4 regions of the Affinirhizobium pseudoryzae genome follow, and region 1 is predicted to be linked to each of the others. Evidence: predicted binding sites of a transcription regulator. Region 1 holds the regulator's gene; each other region holds the start of a gene.

Region 1 (4,911 bases):
CATTTCAACTGGGCCTTCTTCACGGCGCCGGATGCCTCCGATACACGTCCGGAAGCGGCCGGCCTCGGCGTGGCGATCCTCGGTTCGGCCTACATGATGATCATCGTGCTGGTCCTGTCCCTGCCGCTCGGTGTCGCCGCCTCGATCTACCTTGAAGAATTTGCCCCGCAAAATCGCTGGACCGATCTGATCGAGGTCAACATCGCCAACCTGGCGGCTGTACCTTCCGTCGTCTTTGGTATTCTCGGTCTGGCCGCCTTCATCAACTTTGCCGGTCTTCCGCAGTCGGCACCGGTGGTGGGTGGCCTCGTTCTGACGCTGATGACCCTGCCGACGATCATCATCGCGACGCGTGCCGCCTTCAAGTCGGTTCCGCCCTCCATCCGTGATGCTGCGCTCGGCGTCGGGGCCTCCAAGATGCAGGCGATCTTCCATCACGTCCTGCCGCTCGCGATGCCCGGCATCCTGACCGGCACGATCATCGGCCTGGCCCGTGCGCTCGGCGAAACCGCGCCGCTCCTGCTCATCGGCATGGTGGCCTTCGTGCGCGACTATCCGGCCGGTCCGCCGGAAGGTTTCTTCGATCCGGCCTCCGCTCTTCCTGTCCAGGTCTACAACTGGACCCAGCGCGGCGATCCGGCCTTCATCGAACGGGCCTCGGGTGCGATTATCGTCCTGTTGGTGTTCCTGATCCTGATGAATTTGTCCGCCATCATCTTGCGTCGCCGCTATGAGCGTCGTTGGTAGTAGGGAGAGTTCGTAATGATGAATAATATCTCGACAACGATGAATACGACGACGACCACGAAAGCAGCTGCCATGATCGACTCGAAGATTTCCGCGCGCAACGTCCAGGTGTTTTATGGCGAAAAACATGCCATCCGGGACGTGAACATCGAGATCCGTCCGCGCTCCGTCACGGCCTTCATTGGGCCGTCCGGCTGTGGAAAGTCCACCTTCCTGCGCTGCATCAACCGCATGAACGACACGATCGACAGCTGCCGTGTGGAAGGCAACATCCTGATCGACAACGAGAACATCTACGATCCGAAGGTCGATCCGGTGCAGCTGCGCGCCAAGGTCGGCATGGTGTTCCAGAAGCCGAACCCGTTCCCGAAGACGATCTATGAGAACGTTGCCTACGGTCCGCGCATCCACGGCCTCGCCCGCAAGAAGTCGGATCTCGACGAAATCGTCTCGTCTGCTCTGCAGAAGGCGGGTCTCTGGAACGAAGTGAAGGATCGCCTGCATGAATCCGGCACGGGTCTCTCCGGCGGCCAGCAGCAGCGCCTGTGCATCGCCCGGGCGGTCGCCGTGTCGCCGGAAATCATCCTGATGGACGAACCCTGCTCGGCGCTCGATCCGATCGCGACGGCCAAGGTCGAGGAACTGATCCACGAACTGCGCACCAACTTCACCATCGTCATCGTCACGCATTCCATGCAGCAGGCGGCGCGTGTGTCCCAGCGCACGGCTATGTTCCACCTCGGCCTGCTGGTCGAAGAGAACGACACCGACAAGATGTTCACCAACCCGGATGATCAGCGCACGCAGGATTACATCATGGGTCGCTTCGGCTGATGCCGCGCCGATCCGCCTTCCGCTGACAACCCTTGATCCGAGGATGACAAACCATGTCCCCCAGCCATATTCTCTCGGCCTATGACGAAGACCTGAAATACCTGAACCGCCGCATCTCCGAAATGGGCGGCCTTGCCGAACAGATGTGCGGCGATGCCGTTCGCGCGCTCGTCAATTCCGATGGTGCACTTGCCCAGAAGGTCATCTCCGACGACGTGATCCTCGATACCGCCGAGCGCGAGATCCAGGAGAAGGCCATCATCACGATCGCCCGCCGCCAGCCGGTGGCCGGAGACCTGCGCGAAATCATCGGCGTGCTGCGCATCGCCTCCGACCTGGAACGCGTCGGCGACCTCGGCAAGAACACTGCCAAGCGCGTGATCGCCGTTCAGGGCACCGGCGTGCCGCGCAAGCTCGCACGCGGTTTGGAACATCTCTCCGATCTGGCCCTCGTCCAGCTCAAGGAAGTGCTCGACGTCTTCTCCAACCGCTCGGTGCAGAAGGCGGAAGCCATCCGCCTGCGCGATGAAGAGATCGACGCGATGTACACCTCGCTGTTCCGCGAACTCCTCACCTACATGATGGAAGATCCGCGCAACATCACCACCTGCACCCATCTCCTCTTCTGCGCCAAGAACATCGAGCGCATCGGCGACCATGCCACCAATATTGCCGAGACGATCTATTACATCGCAACTGGCGCTGCCCCCGAAGGCGAACGCCCGAAGGACGACACGTCGAACACGCTGGGCGCAGTGGCAGAGTAAGGGCGCTACCGGCGCCTGCTTTCAGGAGTGCATGAACCATGCTGCCGAAAATTGCGGTTGTTGAGGATGAAGAAGCGCTGAGCGTGCTTCTTCGCTATAACCTCGAGGCCGAGGGGTATGAGGTGGAAACCATCCTGCGCGGTGACGAGGCGGAAATCCGCCTGCAGGAGCGGCTGCCGGATCTCCTGATCCTCGACTGGATGTTGCCCGGCGTATCCGGCATCGAGCTTTGCCGCCGCCTGCGGATGCGCCCGGAAACCGAGCGCCTGCCGATCATCATGCTGACGGCGCGTGGTGAGGAGAGCGAACGCGTGCGCGGTCTGGCAACCGGTGCCGACGATTATGTCGTCAAACCCTTCTCGACGCCGGAACTGATGGCGCGGGTGAAAGCGATGTTGCGAAGGGCCCGGCCGGAGGTGCTCTCCTCGGTTCTGCGCTGCGGCGATATCGAACTCGATCGCGAAACGCATCGCGTCCACCGCAAGAGCCGCGAGGTGCGTCTGGGGCCGACCGAATTCCGGCTGCTGGAATTCCTGATGGCCTCGCCCGGTCGCGTCTTTTCCCGCTCGCAACTGCTCGATGGTGTCTGGGGCCACGACATCTACGTGGACGAACGCACCGTCGATGTGCATGTCGGACGGCTGCGCAAGGCGCTGAACTTTTCCAACATGCAGGATGTCATCCGCACCGTCCGCGGTGCCGGTTATTCCATGGAAGCGTGAACCCTCGCGCCTGATCTCCACCATCGAACCCGGCCTCGTGCCGGGTTTTTTGTTGGCTCCCTCCAAAATCCGGGCACAAAAAAAGCGGGCCTCGTACCCGCTTTCTTCGAGATGCGCTGGAATGATCAGCCGCGGGCGACCGCATTGGCGGCGCGGCGGCGCTCGTTCACCGGCTGGTAGGCCAGGCGGGCGTGGTATTTGCAGTAGGGCGAGCTTTCGCCGGATTCTGCGCCGCAGAAGTGGAAATCGTCCTTCAGCGGGTCGCCGACCGGCCACTTGCAGGTGCGCTCCGTCAGTTCCGTCAGCGCCAGGCGGCGTGCCATCGGAACGATGACGTTCGTCGTGGTGACCGGTTCCTGCGTTTCGAGAATGGTGAGTTCGATCTCTTCCTTCACCATCGTGGCGCCGACAGAGCGGGTCACCGTGCGCGTGGCCGCGCCAGGGGCCGTCGCCGCCGTCGGGCGGGCATTGTAGGTGGTGGGGCGCGGTGCAGGGGTGGTGCGCTTCTGCGTCCGGTTCTGCTGGGCGTTTCCGCCTGCCTTCACACGTCCCGGAAGGCACAGCCGGTGCACCTTGCCGATGACCGCGTTGCGGCTCACGCCGCCCAGTTGCGCGGCAATCTGGCTCGCGCTCAGTCCTTCCGCCCACAACCTTTTCAGTCGTTCGACGCGTTCGTCATCCCAATTCATGCTGTCTCTCCGCCTTGAGCACACCCAGCAAGACAGAATCTCTCACCGTTACGGCGAACGTAATTCGCCGCGCATACTACATCTATACTTTTGGTGACTAGTTCCGCCGCATGCAGTCTAGTAATTGATCTTTAACCTAATGGGCGGCGGACTCGCTGACAAGAGTCGCCGGAATCGTCGCGAATCGATTTCCGGGTTTTCCCCAACTTGCTGCCGCATAGAGTCATTTTTGTCACAGCTGCCGCAAGGGGCGCCAAGCGGGCTTCCGCGGCGTGAATCGACGCGGAATCCACGCTTTTGTTGACAGCGCGGGATGAAATGCGGATAGTGCGCCTGCCGCCCTTTGAGGCGGCATTTTTGATTTCTGGCGGCCCCGGCTGCCTGTTCTGGACAGTATGCCTGAAGGAGTGCATCGCCATGGCTGAAGCTGCGCTTTTCGACACGTTTGCAAGGGCACCACTGCGTTTCGTGCGCGGCGAGGGTGTCTGGCTCGTGACGGAAACGGGCGAGCGATATCTCGATTTCGGCGCAGGCGTGGCCGTGACCTCGTGTGGTCATTCCAACCCGCATCTTGTCGCGGCCCTGAAGGATCAGGCGGACAAGGTCTGGCACCTGTCGAACCTTTACGAGATCCCGGACCAGGAGCGGCTGGCCCGCCGGCTGGCGGATGCCACCTTCGCCGACAAGGTGTTCTTCACCAATTCGGGTGCCGAAGCGCTGGAATGCGCCATCAAGACGGCGCGGCGCTACCATTATTCCAAGGGCTATCCGGAAAAATTCCACATCATCACCTTTGAAGGCGCCTTCCACGGCCGGACCATCGCGACGATCGCAGCCGGCGGTCAGGAAAAGTACCTGGAAGGCTTCGGCCCCAAGGCGCCGGGTTTTGACCAGGTGCCCTTTGGGGATCTGGATGCGCTGAAGGCGGCGATCACGGAACACACCGCAGCCCTGCTGATCGAGCCGATCCAGGGCGAGGGCGGCATCCGGGTCGTGACCAAGGAATTCCTGCGCGAACTGCGCAACCTGTGCGATGAACACGGCCTGTTGCTGATGTTCGATGAGGTGCAGACGGGCGTCGGTCGGACCGGCAAGTTCTTCGCGCATGAATGGTCGGGTGTCACCCCGGATATCATGGCGGTGGCCAAGGGG
Region 2 (4,911 bases), 1.3 Mb from region 1:
CGGCACTTAGAAGGATCAGGCGGGCGTTTCGAAACATGGAACCCTTCAAGCGCCAAACCGTGGCGCTTTTTCGTCCAAGATCGCATTGACTTCGGCGACCGCGGCAGCAGCACCGGCAGGCGCCTCAAAGACGGCGGCGCGCAACGCGACGAACTCGGCACCCGTCTCGGCCACGGCCAGCGCCGACGATAGATCCGTGCCACCCATGACGATGCAGGGGATCTCGACCAGCGACGCCCACCATTCGCCAAGGGCCAGATTTTTCGGATGCGCCTCCGGCTTGATATCGCCGGTCAGCTTGCCGAAGAAGATGTAATCCGGCCGCGCCTCGCCCACTTCGAGCGCCGTGTGGCGGTCGGCCGCCTGGCCGGCGCCGACGATGAGCTTCGGGGAAAACTTCTCGATCGTGTCCGTCAGTTCCTCGATGGAGCCGGTCATATGCAGGCCATCGGCCTTGGCACGCCCGGCAACGCGGCTGTCGCCGGCAATCAGGGCCGCGGCACCGGCCTCCTGGATGAGCGGCACCAGCTGTTCGGCGCGCTTCTGAAACGCCTGATCCGACAGGTCGTACTGCGGCAGGATCACCGAGGCGACATCGCCGCCCCGCAGCGCATGCGACAGCATCTCGGCCAGCCGCTGGTCATCCTCGTGATCCGGTACGATGAGAACCAGTCGGCAACGATCCTCGGCAAGCGTCATTCTTCATCCCATCTGGCAGCAGACTGCCGGCTTATCTCTCTTCACACGGGCGACAGAGGCGCCGCCTGCGCACGCATATCCCCACGATCAGCGCACGACAGCACCTGAAACGCAAGTTGATCCCGTTCACGGGTCGTCATCGTGGACAAAACCCGATAGACCGGACAAGCCCCGCAATCAACACTCATCCCGTCATGCTTGGTTTTCCCCTTCCCGATCCCATCTTTTTTGCCGCCGCAATCCCGGCCGTTGCCCTTGTCGGCTTGTCGAAGGGCGGACTTGGCGGTGCCTTCGCGCTGATCGGGGTGCCGCTCCTGGCACTCGTCGTCAGCCCGGTCGATGCAGCGGCGATCTTCCTGCCGATTCTCATCGTCATGGATATCGTCGCGCTGTATTCGTGGCGGAATTTCAACGACAGGAGGCTTTTCCTGCGTTTCCTGCCGGGCGGGCTCATTGGCGTCGCGTTCGGCTGGATGACCTCGGCCATGGTGCCGCCGGATGCCCTCAGATTTGTCATCGGCCTGTCGATGATCATTTTCGCGCTGCAGTATTTTTATAAGACCTATGGCCCCTTGGCTGGTCAGCCGATTGCGCCCAAGCCGCACCGATGGCCGCCGGCGATCCTGTGGGGAACGCTCTGCGGTTACGGCAGCTTCGTCGCCCATGCCGGTGGCCCGCCCTTCCAGATCTATGCGCTGCCGCTGAAGCTCGACCCGAAGAACTATACCGGCGCCAGTGTGCGATTCTTCGCGCTCATCAATGCCATCAAGGTCATCCCCTATGTGGCACTCGGCGCGCTCGACACGAAGAATTTCGCGATCTCGCTGACGCTTCTGCCGGTGGCCCTTGTGGCAACGGTGGCGGGTGCTGCGATTGTCCGCCGGCTGAAGCCGGACGTCTTTTATCCGCTGGCCTATGGCCTCGGTCTTCTTGCCGCCATCAAGCTTCTTTGGGATGCTCTGCCGTTCTGATCAGTATCGTTCTAGAAAACCGATATTGCGTCGCACAATTCTTCTTGCCGCCGCCCACAACTTCGCGTAGCTTTTATTGCATGGTGACGATCGATCCTTTTGCAGCCATTGCAGACCCGAACCGGCGTCATCTGCTGGAGGAGTTGAGGCGTGCGCCGCGCACTGTCAATGAGCTGGCGGAAGGTCTGCCGATCAGCCGCCCGGCGGTCTCCCAGCATCTGAAGGCGCTGCTGGACGCCAATCTCGTGTCCGTCACCGCCGAAGGCACGCGCCGGATCTATGCGGTCAACACCAAGGGCTTCGTAAAACTCAATCTGTGGATCGACCAGTTCTGGTCCTGATGGGGCGTAAACGGGCCCGACAGTGTCTCCCTGACCCTATTTCGGGAAAAAAGACCGGCTTATCCGGGATATCGGCAGGCCGCCGTCTGACTGAAGACGATTTCGGCGGCGACCCGTATGACATCGAACTCATAGCGACTTTGAAAAGATCAATGGCGCGTCTTGCGCAGCCGCTCCATTTCGTCCTTCAGACGAAGCTTGCGGCGTTTCAACTCAGCTATTTCACGATCATCGGACGAGGGAGACGCAAGAATATTCTGGAGCTCCTCCTCAAGAGCGCCGTGCTTCTTTTCAAGCGATTCGATATGAGCCTGAATGGTCATGTGGCACGTCCTTCCTTATTCTTCGGCCACCAGCTCCCCTTGAGCCGATGGCATCAGGTTTGCAACAGAACTGTGACACGATCCGCGGCCTTTGTCGAAGGCGAAATGGTGGTTTCATCGTGACAAATCCGTGGATGTGATTAAGCCCGAATGAAGAACTGTCCCACCGCCAAGCGGCTGCACCGCAGCAAGACAAGCGGCCGCCCGCCGGCACCCCCGCCGTTAGCGCTTGATTCATCGGGTTTCCGGCGCGTCAGTTATTTGGCCACAATTGCGGACAGCCAGACTAGTCGTTGAAAAGGTTTGATGGTAGGAGCTTGGCGGAATTCCCCGGCAACACAAAGACCGGAATGAACAGTGGGGACAACGACACATGGCTGATCAGGAACAGGCGGATATCAGGCTCCAGCTGGCAAGGTTGCGCCAGGAGCATGAAGACTACGACGCCGCGATCAACGCCATGATCACCACCGGCTGCGAAGCCCTGCGCATCCAGCGCATGAAGAAAAAGAAGCTCGCCATCAAGGACAAGATGAGCCAGCTCGAAGACCAGATCATTCCCGACATCATCGCGTGACGACGGAGGACGCAAGCTTGCCGCAGGAGAGACCGCCGGTTGCCATCATCATGGGAAGCCAGTCCGACTGGGAAACCATGAAGAACGCCGCAGACACGCTGGATGCGCTGGATGTGGGTTACGAGGCCAGGATCGTCTCCGCGCACCGCACGCCGGACCGCATGGTCGCCTTCGCCAAGGGCGCGCGGGAGGAAGGTTTCCAGATCATCATCGCCGGGGCCGGCGGTGCCGCCCATCTGCCTGGCATGGTGGCAGCCCTCACCCCCCTTCCCGTCTTCGGCGTGCCCGTCCAATCGAAAACCATGTCGGGCATGGACAGTCTTTATTCGATCGTGCAGATGCCGGCCGGCATTCCGGTCGGAACGCTCGCCATCGGCCGCGCCGGCGCGGTGAACGCCGCTTTGCTGGCAGCCGCCGTCCTTGCCCTTTCCGACGACGATCTGGCCGACCGGCTGGACGAATACCGCCAGCGCCAGACGGCGTCTGTCGCGGACTACCCCATTGACGAGGCGCCATGACGCTTGACACCATTGGCATCATCGGCGGCGGCCAGCTCGGCCGCATGCTCGCCATTGCCGCCGCACGGCTGAACTTCCGCACGATCATCCTGGAGCCGCAGGCCGATTGCCCGGCCGCCCAGGTGGCGAACCGCCAGATCGTCGCCGCTTACGATGATCCGGCAGCACTCGACGAACTGGCCCGCGAGTGCAGGGTCGTGACCTACGAATTCGAAAACGTACCGGTGGCCGCCGCTGAGCGTCTGGCAGCCTTGCGTCCCGTCTACCCGCCGCCGAAGGCGCTGGAGGTAGCGCAGGACCGTCTGACCGAAAAGCGCTTCCTGAACGACTGCGGCATCGAAACGGCGAAATTCCACGCGGTCGATTCGCAGGCGGATCTCGCGCGCGCGCTCGAGGATTTCGGCGGCAAGGGCGTGCTGAAAACCCGCCGGCTTGGTTATGACGGCAAGGGCCAGCGGGTGTTCCGCACGCCTGACGACAGCACCGACGGCGTCTTTGAGGCGATGGGATCGGTTCCGCTGATTCTCGAAAGCTTCGTCCCCTTCGAGCGGGAGGTCTCCGTCATCGCCGCACGCGGCACGGACGGAACCATCGAAGCCTATGATCTGGCGGAAAACGTTCACCGCAACGGGATCCTCCACACCTCGACGCTGCCGGCCCGCATCAGCGAGGCGACCACGGTCGCAGCCCGCGCGGCGTCAGAGCGGCTGCTGGCGGGGCTCGATTATGTCGGCGTCATCGGCATGGAATTCTTCGTGATGGCGGATGGCACGCTGATTGCCAACGAGATTGCGCCGCGCGTGCACAACTCCGGCCACTGGACGGAAGCGGCCTGCGTCGTTTCGCAGTTCGAGCAACACATCCGCGCCGTCGCCGGCCTCAGCCTCGGCAGCCCTGCCCGCCATTCGGACTGCGTGATGACCAATCTGATCGGCGACGACATGAACGACGTCGCCGGCTGGCTCGCCCGCCCGAACGTGCTGGTGCATCTCTACGGCAAGGCGGAGGCACGGCCCGGTCGCAAGATGGGGCATGTCACCGAGCTTTTGCGCTGAAAAGGCTTGATCCACAAGGCGCCTGCGGTTGACAGGCCCGGAGCGAACCTGTATCAGCCGTGCATCCTAAAGAGAGCGCCTCGTGCGCTCTTTTGATTGTAAGAAGATTGTGTGGCCTAAGCGCCATCGAATACGCGGATCAAAGAAATGAAGATCAAGAACTCGCTCAAAGCGCTTAAGGCCCGTCATCGCGAAAACCGTCTGGTTCGCCGCAAGGGCCGCGTTTACATCATCAACAAGCAGAACCCGCGCTTCAAGGCTCGTCAGGGCTGATTGAAGCCGGTTCGTCCGGGACCGGATCACGTTCTCGACAAAGAGAAGTTTTCGGTTTGAGATAGAGCGCATGCGAGTTACCTTTCTCGCATGCGCTTTTTTCGTTTGTCCGCTCTGATTCTCACTGCCGCCCTCGCCGGCCACGCCACCGCGC
Region 3 (4,911 bases), 1.7 Mb from region 1:
CTCCATGCAGGGGAATTCCTGCTCCTCAAAGGGGCAAACGGCGTCGGCAAATCGACGCTGCTGCGCACGCTATATCGCAGCTACCTGCCGCGGGCCGGCCATGTCTGGTACCATACGGCAGAGGGCCGGATCGATCTCGCCCGCGCCGCCGATGTGGATATCGCCCTGCTCCGACGTCGGGAGATCGGCTTCGTCACACAGTTCCTGATTGCCCGCCCACGGGTGGCGGCAGAAGAGATCGTTGCGGAACCGCTGCGCCAAGCAGGTGTTTCGCATGCGGATGCACTAGTCGAGGCCCGCCGCTGGCTGGAGGAATTCGGCGTCAAGCGCGATCTCTGGCGCGCCTACCCCACCACCTTTTCCGGCGGTGAGCAGCAGAAGGTCAATCTGGCGCGGGCCTTGATCCTGCCGCAACGCCTGCTGCTGCTGGATGAGCCGACCGCTTCGCTCGACGTCCATGCCCGCGCCGCCCTTGTGCGCCGGCTGGAAAGCCTCAAGGAACAAGGCGTTGCCATGATCGGCGTCTTCCATCACCCCGGCGACGTGGCAGGCCTCGTCGACCGCGACATCGAACTGAAAGCCGAGGAGATAGACGGCCATGTGGATTTCTGATTTTCGCGTCGTATTGCCAGACCGCGTCATCGAGCGCGGCTCCGTCCGGATCGAAGCCGGCACAATCGCGGAGATTGCCGATACGCCGGTGGTGGGTGCCGAACTCTCGGGCGACGGTCTTCTGCTGCTGCCCGGTTTCGTCGATATGCACGGCGACATGGTGGAGCGCGAGGTGGAACCGCGGCCGAACGTGCCGATGCCGCTCGAACTCGGCCTGCGCGACCTCGACCGGCGGCTGGCCGTGGCCGGCATCACGACGGCCTACGCGGCCGTGTCCTTCAGCCCCTCTTCCACCTATGGCCATCTGCGCAGCTACGAGCACACCAGCGCCATCATCCGGGCGCTGAAATCCATGGGACCACAATTGCTCGTCGATCACCGCGTCCACGCCCGCTTCGAGATCACCTTTCCAAAGGCGCTCAGCGTCATCGAGGCGCTCATCGCCGAAGGGGCGGTGGACCTGATCTCGCTGACGGACCATACGCCGGGCCAGGGGCAGTACCGCGATATCGAGCGGCATGTCGACAAGATGGTGCGCGAAAGGGGCCTGAGCCGTGACGAGGCTGCACAGTCGGTCGCCAAGCGCATCGAGGAACGCAGCCAGCCGGCCGAGATCATGGCGCAGACGCTGAATGCAATTTCCGCCACCTGCCGTGCGCACGGCGTGGCGCTCGCGAGCCATGACGATGACACGCCGGCAAAGGTAGCGCTGATGCAGGATCTCGGCGCCGCGATCAGCGAGTTTCCGGTGACGCTCGAAGCCGCACAGGAAGCAAGAAACCGCGGGCTTGCGACGGCCATGGGCGCGCCGAATGCGCTTCGCGGCCAGTCCTATTCCGGCAATCTTTCCGCGCGGGAAGCCCATGCCGAGGGTGTGCTCGACATTCTCGCGTCGGACTATCATCCGTCCGCCATCCTGCCGGCGATCCTGGAACTGGCCAAAACCGATCCGTTGGGCCTGGCGGGTGCGACACGCCTTGCGACGCACAACCCCGCAAAGGCACTCGGCCTTTCCGATCGCGGCGAGATCGCGCTCGGCAAGCAGGCGGATTTCGTCATCGCCGACGACAGCGGGATCGGCCATGTCCGCGCGACGCTCCGCAACGGCGGCAAGATCTATTCCGATGGATCGATCACCCGCCGCCGCGCGGCGTGAGCATCCCTCATCCTTCATTGTCGGGCCGGTGGCGAGAGCTGCCGGCCTTTCTGTTTTTGGCCGTTGATTGCCCACGAATGCACCCTCGGACCCTCGGCAGAGCCGGGCTAATCTGCGTCATTGCCGCGTCACAAAACCGCAAGAATAAATTCATTCGAATGATATCGGCGTGTCACAGACGAGGGCCAGGATTGGCCCCATGGAAAAGCACAATCTCACCTTAAGCGGCCTTGGCCGCAGCTTCGGATCCACCCGCGCGGTGGACGGCGTCAGCCTCGACATCGGTCCCGGCGAATTCGTCGGGATCATCGGCCGCTCCGGTGCGGGCAAATCCACCCTGCTGAGGCTGGTGAACCGGCTGGTCGAACCGACCGATGGCCGCATCACCTTCGGGGGCCAGGAGATCACGGCGCTGAAGGGGCGGTCGTTGCGTGAGTGGCGGCGCCAGTGCGCGATGATCTTTCAGCAGTTCAACCTCATCGACCGCCTGGATGTCCTGACCAACGTGCTGGTCGGCCGGCTTGCCGCGCATGGCTTTGCGAGCTCGATGGCCATGCGCTTCACCGATGCGGAGCGGGCGCTGGCGATCCGGGCGCTGGATCGCCTGGACCTCGCGCCCCAGGCGCTCCAAAAGGCCGGCACGCTCTCCGGCGGGCAGCAGCAACGTGTGGCGATTGCCCGCGCGCTCGTCCAGAACCCTCGCATTCTCCTGGCCGACGAACCGATCGCCAGCCTCGACCCCGGCAATGCAACCCGCGTCATGGATGCGCTGCGGTCGATCAACAACGAGGACGGCATCACCGTACTCGTCAACCTGCACACGCTGGATACGGCGCGGGCCTATTGCGACCGCATCATCGGCATGCGCGCCGGTCGCGTCATCTTCGACGGCGGCGCCCACCAGCTCACCGGCGATGTCGTGCGCGACATCTATGGCAGCGACGATCTCAGTGAATTCAATGAATCCGTGACGTCGACGGCGATCCGCCCGGCGGTTCACGCCTGACCCTTCAGCCCAAAGGAGAAACCCATGCGATTTCTTGCCGCGACCGCGCTTCTCGCCCTCGTATCCGTCCCCGCGATGGCCGCCGACTGGAAGACCGACTACAAGGTCGTTCGTTTCGGCATTACTTCGGCCGAGAACGAAAAGGACCGTCTCGCCCGCTATCAGCCGTTCAAGGATTATCTGAAGCGCACGCTCGGCGTCGATGTCGAGATCTTCACTGCCGGCAGCTATGACGGCGTCATCCAGGCGCTGGCCGCAAACCAGATCGAATTCGCCTTCCTCGGTTCGTCCGCCTATGCCGCGGCCTATACCGAAACCAAGGGCGGCGTCGAACCGCTGTTGACGGCCCAGCAGGAAGACGGTTCGACCGGTTACTATTCGATTGTCGCCGTGCGCTGCGACAGCCCCTACAAGAAGATCGAAGACCTGAAGGGCAAGGTTCTGGCCTTTGCCGATCCGGATTCCACCAGCGGCTACGCGGTTCCGAACTATAACCTGGTGAAGCAGGGCTTTGAGCCCGCGACCTACTTCTCCGCCATCCCCTTCTCTGGCAGTCATGAGGCAGGCGTGCAGGGCGTGGTGAACGGCCAGTTCGATGCCGCCGCGACCTATATCAACAACGAAAAGAGCGGCATTCCGCAGCGCATGGTCTCCAAGGGCATGATCAAGGCCGGCGAAATCTGCTGGATCTGGAAATCGCCCGAAATCACCTCCGGCCCCTTCACCGCGCGCAAGAACCTGCCGCCGGAACTGATCAGCGCCATGAAGGACGCCGTGAAGAACGTGCCGACCGCCGATCCGGCGGCCTTCAAGGAAATGAGCGGCGCGGAAAGCTCCACCGCCAAGGGCTATGTCGATGTCAACCACGACCGGTACCAGTGGATCGTCGACATGCGCGCCTGGCTGAAGGCCCAGCGCAAGAGCTGACCAGACCCAAGGGCAGGTGCGATGCGCCTGCCCTCTCCTTTTTCCTGGGACACCGCAGCCATGACAGCCGCTTTTGCCGATCCTCCGACGTCATCCGCCATCGCTGATTTTGAACGCGCGTTTGCCGCCCACCGCAATCGCGCACGACTGCGGATCGCGCTGGTGGCGATGGTGTTTGTCACACTTTTCCTGATGACGGCCGATTTCGCCAACTTCTTCAAGGTGACACAGGTCACCGCTGCGGATGGCTCGCGCGCCGAACGCTGGATCCTGCTCGCCGGCCTGCCGCGTCTGGGGGAATATCTGGCCAAGACCATTCCAGCTCTATCCTGGGGGACGCTCGGCAGTGACCTTGCGACCTGGTTCTGGCGCTGGAAGATCTGGACCTGGCTGCTGCTGGAGACGGTTCTCATCGCCTTCATGGCGACGGTGCTCGGTGTTGCGGGCGGCTTCCTGCTGTCGTTTCCGGCCTCGCGCAACCTGTCGCCCAACCGCTGGGTGCTGACGATCACCCGGCGCTGTCTCGAGATTGCCCGGACCGTTCCGGAACTCGTCTTCGCGCTGATCTTCGTTTTCTGTTTCGGGGTCGGCCCGATGGCCGGAGTGCTGGCCATTGCGCTTCACACCTGCGGCTCGCTCGGCAAGCTGTATTCGGAGGCCAACGAGAACCTCGACATGCGGCCGCTGGAGGGCGTCAAGTCTTCCGGGGGCAGTTGGGCGGACCAGATCCGCTATGGCGCGGTGCCACAAGTGCTGCCGAACATCATCAGCTACACGCTGCTGCGCTTCGAGATCAATGTGCGCTCCTCCTCGATCATCGGCTATGTCGGCGCCGGCGGTCTTGGCCAAGAACTGCGCACAGCCGTCTCGCTGCAGGAATACACCGATCTCTCGGCGCTCTTCATCATCATCTTCGTTTCGGTCTTCGTCATCGACTGGGGCTCGGAAAAGCTGCGCCACAGGCTGATCGGCCTGGAAAGGACCTGACGATGCAGACCACGATCTCTCCCATTGAAATTGCCGACTGGCGTCAAAGGATGCCGCAGGCATTCCGCCAACCGCTCGCCGTTCGGCTGCGCCGATGGGCGCTGTTCGCTTGCTTTGCCGCGCTGTTTGCCTGGTGCCTCTACGACTTCGGCTTTTCGCCGGAGCGCATCGTCAACGGACTGGCACGACTGGGCCGCGTGCTGTCCTTCATGTTGCCGCCGCA
Region 4 (4,911 bases), 630 kb from region 1:
GAAAGGGGACGCGGGTTCGGGTTCTCTGATCCTCAGCGGCCGATCGCGATCGCGCCAGCCGCGACGATCAAGCCGGCCAGAATGCGTTTCGGGGTCAGTTTCTCGCCAAGAAACACGCTACCGATCAGCATCGCAAAGACGACGCTCGTCTCGCGGATGGCGGTGATCGGGCCTGCCGGTCCGAGCGAATAGGCGATGATGACGACGCCATAGGCGATCAGCACGAAGATGCCGGCAAGCAGCGCCTTGTGGGCTTCGCGATCCTTGAGATCGATCCTCAACCGGCCGCGCATCAGGGTGTAGGCGAGGATCAGCAGCGTACCATAGGTGAAGAGAACCCAGGCGGCGTAGGCTTTGGGGTCGGAGAGGCTTTTCACCCCGTTCGAATCGACCGTCGCATAGGTCGCGATGATGAGGCCGGTCAGCAGGGCCCAGAGAATGGAGGAGGTCGGTGCCCGGTTCTGGCCAAGCGACAGGCTCATGATGCCGATCGCGACCAGCACGACGCCGGCGATCTGGCTCGTTCCGAGTACCTGCCCGGAAATCAGGAAGCCGCCGAGCGAGACGAGAAGCGGCACCGAGCCGCGCACGATCGGATAGACTTGGCCGAGATCCCCCAGCCGGTAGGCAAAAACGAGGAAGATACTGTAGGCCACCTGCAGCAGCGACGAGCCGAGGATGAAGGCAAAACCGGTAAGGCTTGGCAGCGGGTACCACAGCATCACGGGGAGAGCGGCGACGATGCCGGTGATGCCCATCACGGTGATCGACCACAACCGGTCTGCGCCGGAGCGCAGGAAGGCGTTCCAACTGGCGTGCATGATCGCAGCCGTCAGGGCAAGGGCAATCACGGTCGGCGTCACGGGCGTTTCTCAAAGGTGGTAGAGGGGCAAGGGGCGGGCATGGCGGGAACCATTGTTTCGCCTGCACAGTAGGAAGCGCCGGTCCGTCATGTCAATTGTGTGACAGTCAGATCTGAGCCTTTGACACTGCCGCTTTCACCGGAATGGGCGGCCACGAAAAACGCCGGGCCCTTTTGGACCCGGCGCTCTGGAATGCGATGGCGAAACAACCGAAGCGGTTACTTCCACTCGCGGATATCGACGAAGTGGCCGGCAATGGCGGCTGCCGCGGCCATGGCGGGCGAAACAAGGTGCGTGCGGCCCTTGTAGCCCTGGCGGCCTTCGAAGTTGCGGTTGGAGGTGGAGGCGCAACGCTCGCCCGGCTTCAGGCGGTCGTCGTTCATGGCCAGGCACATGGAGCAGCCCGGTTCACGCCATTCGAAACCGGCATCCTTGAAGATCGCGTCGAGACCTTCGGCTTCTGCCTGTTCCTTGACGATGCCGGAGCCCGGCACGATCATGGCCGAAACGGTCGGGGCCACCTTGCGACCCTCGACCACCTTGGCGGCGGCACGCAGGTCCTCGATGCGGCCATTGGTGCAGGAACCGATGAAGACGCGGTCAACCGCGATATCGGTGATCTTGGTGCCCGGCTTCAGGCCCATATAGTCCAGCGCACGCCACTTGGAGGTACGCTTCGTTTCGTCCTGGATGTCATCCGGGTTCGGCACCACGCCCTGAACCGAAATCACGTCTTCCGGCGAAGATCCCCAGGAGACGATCGGCGGCAGGTCGGCGGCGTTCAGCACGACGACGCGGTCATAATGCGCGCCTTCATCCGATTGCAGCGTCTTCCAGTAGTCGAGCGCCATGTCCCAGGCCTTGCCCTTCGGGGCGCGCGGCTTGTCCTTGATGTATTCGAAAGTGGTTTCATCCGGCGCGATCAGGCCGGCGCGGGCGCCGCCTTCGATCGTCATGTTGCAGACGGTCATGCGGCCTTCCATGGAGAGCGAGCGGATCGCTTCGCCGGCAAACTCGATGACATGGCCGGTGCCGCCGGCGGTGCCGATTTCGCCGATGATGGCCAGGATGATGTCCTTGGCGGTGACGCCCGGCGGCAACTGGCCGTCGACGCGCACCAGCATGTTCTTGGCCTTCTTCTGCACCAGCGTCTGGGTGGCGAGAACATGCTCGACCTCGGACGTGCCGATGCCGTGCGCCAGCGCACCGAAGGCGCCGTGCGTCGAGGTGTGGCTGTCACCGCAGACGATCGTCATGCCCGGTAGGGTAAACCCCTGTTCCGGCCCGACGATGTGGACGATGCCCTGGCGCTTGTCCTTCTCCGAGTAATACTCGACGCCGAAATCCTTGGCATTCTGGGCGAGCGCTTCGACCTGGATGCGGCTTTCCTCGTTCTTGATGCCGATGTGACGGTCCGGCGTGGTCGGCACGTTGTGATCGACCACGGCGAGCGTCTTCTGCGGCGCACGTACCTGGCGGCCGGCCATGCGCAGGCCTTCGAAGGCCTGCGGGCTCGTCACCTCATGCACGAGGTGACGATCGATGTAGAGAAGACAGGTGCCGGTTTCGTCGGTCGAAACGACGTGGTCGTCCCAGATCTTGTCGTAGAGAGTACGCGGTGCGCTCATGGCTGCCATCCATCTGATTTTGGAAACTGTGGGATATGAATTCGGCAGCATCGGCTGCCGCACGACGGCACGTTCAGGCGTGACGAAGTCGGCTGTTCAGAGCACCGGAAATGCGCGCGAAAAACCGTGCCGGCAGACGCTTGTGGTCCTGCAGCACGATGTAATGGTTCGCAAGGCATCCGAATTTTGATCCCATGAGGCGATGTCTAGCAGTTTTTTGTCCGGGCGGCAATCGCTCGACGAGGCGCGTCCGTCGTGTCGGCGGCTTCGTGTCGTCTCACTGTCACACGGATTTCGCCAAGTCGTGCTTCATCGTCGAAAAGACTTGAGGAGACGTTTCATGGCCCCACCAATGCATGACGAGGTCGATCGGCTGAAGGAAGAGATCATCGACAGTTTCGATGAGGAACTGGAGCTGCAACTGGAAGAAGAGCGGCTGGACAATCTTGTCGATCAGGGCCTGTCTGAGCCGAGCTTCGAGCGCAAGACCTATTTCCGCGAGCTCTTCCGTCTGCAGCATGAACTGGTCCGGCTGCAGGACTGGGTGCAGTACAAGAAGCTGAAGGTGGTCGTGCTGTTCGAAGGCCGCGATTCCGCCGGCAAGGGCGGCGCCATCAAGCGGGTTACCCAACGGCTCAACCCGCGTGTTGCCCGCGTCGTGGCGCTGCCGGCGCCGACCGAGCGCGAACAGAGCCAGTGGTATTTCCAGCGGTACGTTCCGCACCTGCCGTCGGCCGGCGAAATGGTGCTGTTCGACCGCTCCTGGTACAATCGCGCCGGCGTCGAACGCGTCATGGGCTTCTGTACGCCGGCCCAAGTGGAGGAATTCTTCCGCGACGTGCCGGAATTTGAGCGCATGCTGGTGCGCTCCGGCATCATTCTCCTCAAATATTGGTTCTCGATCACCGACGAGGAGCAGGAATTCCGCTTCCGCATGCGCATCAATGATCCGCTGAAGCAGTGGAAGCTCTCGCCGATGGACCTCGAAAGCCGGGTCCACTGGGAGGATTATACCCGTGCCAAGGAGGAGATGCTGGAGCGCACCCACATCCCCGAAGCGCCGTGGTGGGTGGTGCAGGCGGTGGACAAGAAACGGGCGCGGCTCAACATGATCGCCCATCTTCTGACGCAGATCCCGTACGAGCATGTGCCGAAGGAGCCGATCGAACTGCCCGCCCGCGTCCGCAACGCCGATTACATCCGCCACCCGGTGCCGCCCGAAATGTATGTGCCGGAAAAATACTGACGCCTATCGCCCGGTGGCCGTCCTGAGGCGCTGTTCCACGCGTCTCAGGATCATCGAGAGCCCGATCGTCAGGATCAGGTAGACATAGGCGAGGATGGAATAGGTCTCGAAAAACCGGAAGGAACCGGAGGCATAGACCTTGGCCATCTGGGTGATATCCGACACGCCCAGCACCGAGACGAGCGAACTGTCCTTCACCATCGAGACGAAATCGTTGGAAAGCGGCGGGAAGATCACCGTCAGCGCCTGCGGGAAGACGACGAGCCGGAACCGCTGGAAGCGGGAAAGGCCGAGCGCCTTCGCGGCATCGATTTGTCCCTCATCGACCGACTGGAAGCCGGCGCGGAAGATTTCGGCGATGAAGGCGCTGTAGCCGATCGTCAGCGCGATGATCGCCCGTCCCATCAGCGAGAAATCCCGCACCAGCAGGCTTGGCAACAGGCCCATCTCGATCAGCGATGCGGCGGCGAGATTATATCCGGCGACAAGCGCCGGCGCGCCGACGAAGGCGACGTAGAACAACAGAACCAGGATCGGGATGCCGCGGATGGTTTCGACATAGAAGCGGGCCATCTGGCGCAGCCACAGGCTGCCGGAGAGGCCCGCGAGCGCAATGGCAAGCCCCAGCAGTGTTGCAAGCACGAAGGCCGACAGCGCCACGCCAATGGTGATGCCGATGCCCTTCGACACGACGAGGAAAACCTGGCCGTAGAGATCGTTGACGGCGATGATGACGGCAATTGCTGCCATCATCACCCCGAAGGCCACGGCCCACCAGGGGAAATCCGCCTTGCGCTCACCGCGTGATGCGGGGGCCATCGCCGGTCATTGCCCCATCTTGTAATCGAGGAACCACTTTTTGTTCAGCGCTTCGAAGGTGCCGTCCGCCTTCAGCACTGCAATCGCCGCATTGACCGGAGCGACCAGATTCGAGCCCTTCTTGAAGATAAAACCGAAATCTTCCGAGCCCAGCGGGTCGCCCACCAACTTCAGCCCGCCGTTGGACGCGTCCACGTACCCCTTGCCGGCGGTGCCATCGGTCAGCACCATATCGACGTCGCCCGTCTTCAGCGCCTGCACGGTGGCGCCGAAGGTTTCGAACAGTTTGATGCGCGGGTTCTGCTCGTTGCCATCCAGCACCTCGTAGACGGCTGTATAAAAGGGTGTCGTGCCC

Evidence for each region. Region 1 encodes PhoB, which activates phosphate uptake and scavenging genes when phosphate is short. Its sites were predicted from a motif close to TGTCATNNANCTGTCAT; they were not measured.
Region 2: the regulator PhoB is predicted to act here: its motif matches at 2,396-2,412, upstream of G6N78_RS09695 (YdcH family protein).
Region 3: the regulator PhoB is predicted to act here: its motif matches at 1,884-1,900, upstream of phnC (phosphonate ABC transporter ATP-binding protein).
Region 4: the regulator PhoB is predicted to act here: its motif matches at 2,762-2,778, upstream of ppk2 (polyphosphate kinase 2).

Annotation. Positions count from the first base shown of each region.
Region 1 is NZ_CP049241.1:700,528-705,438, reverse strand. Features, by position in the region: gene pstA (phosphate ABC transporter permease PstA) at 1-747, shown strand, start outside; gene pstB (phosphate ABC transporter ATP-binding protein PstB) at 820-1,581, shown strand; gene phoU (phosphate signaling complex protein PhoU) at 1,635-2,348, shown strand; gene phoB (phosphate regulon transcriptional regulator PhoB) at 2,387-3,070, shown strand; gene G6N78_RS03420 (GcrA family cell cycle regulator) at 3,196-3,759, opposite strand; gene G6N78_RS03415 (aspartate aminotransferase family protein) at 4,177-4,911, shown strand, end outside.
Region 2 is NZ_CP049241.1:2,018,157-2,023,067, reverse strand. Features, by position in the region: gene G6N78_RS09715 (tetratricopeptide repeat protein) at 1-37, opposite strand, end outside; gene G6N78_RS09710 (thiamine phosphate synthase) at 46-699, opposite strand; gene G6N78_RS09705 (sulfite exporter TauE/SafE family protein) at 894-1,670, shown strand; gene G6N78_RS09700 (ArsR/SmtB family transcription factor) at 1,751-2,011, shown strand; gene G6N78_RS09695 (YdcH family protein) at 2,161-2,334, opposite strand; gene G6N78_RS09690 (YdcH family protein) at 2,708-2,911, shown strand; gene purE (5-(carboxyamino)imidazole ribonucleotide mutase) at 2,962-3,429, shown strand; gene G6N78_RS09680 (5-(carboxyamino)imidazole ribonucleotide synthase) at 3,426-4,484, shown strand; gene ykgO (type B 50S ribosomal protein L36) at 4,632-4,757, shown strand; gene G6N78_RS09670 (tetratricopeptide repeat protein) at 4,848-4,911, shown strand, end outside.
Region 3 is NZ_CP049241.1:2,688,201-2,693,111, reverse strand. Features, by position in the region: gene G6N78_RS13015 (phosphonate C-P lyase system protein PhnL) at 1-612, shown strand, start outside; gene G6N78_RS13010 (alpha-D-ribose 1-methylphosphonate 5-triphosphate diphosphatase) at 599-1,768, shown strand; gene phnC (phosphonate ABC transporter ATP-binding protein) at 1,968-2,774, shown strand; gene phnD (phosphonate ABC transporter substrate-binding protein) at 2,799-3,701, shown strand; gene phnE (phosphonate ABC transporter, permease protein PhnE) at 3,762-4,688, shown strand; gene phnE (phosphonate ABC transporter, permease protein PhnE) at 4,691-4,911, shown strand, end outside.
Region 4 is NZ_CP049241.1:1,332,705-1,337,615, reverse strand. Features, by position in the region: gene G6N78_RS06630 (L,D-transpeptidase family protein) at 1-29, shown strand, start outside; gene G6N78_RS06625 (EamA family transporter) at 33-863, opposite strand; gene leuC (3-isopropylmalate dehydratase large subunit) at 1,082-2,491, opposite strand; gene G6N78_RS06615 (hypothetical protein) at 2,490-2,681, shown strand; gene ppk2 (polyphosphate kinase 2) at 2,832-3,737, shown strand; gene G6N78_RS06605 (amino acid ABC transporter permease) at 3,741-4,556, opposite strand; gene G6N78_RS06600 (transporter substrate-binding domain-containing protein) at 4,563-4,911, opposite strand, start outside.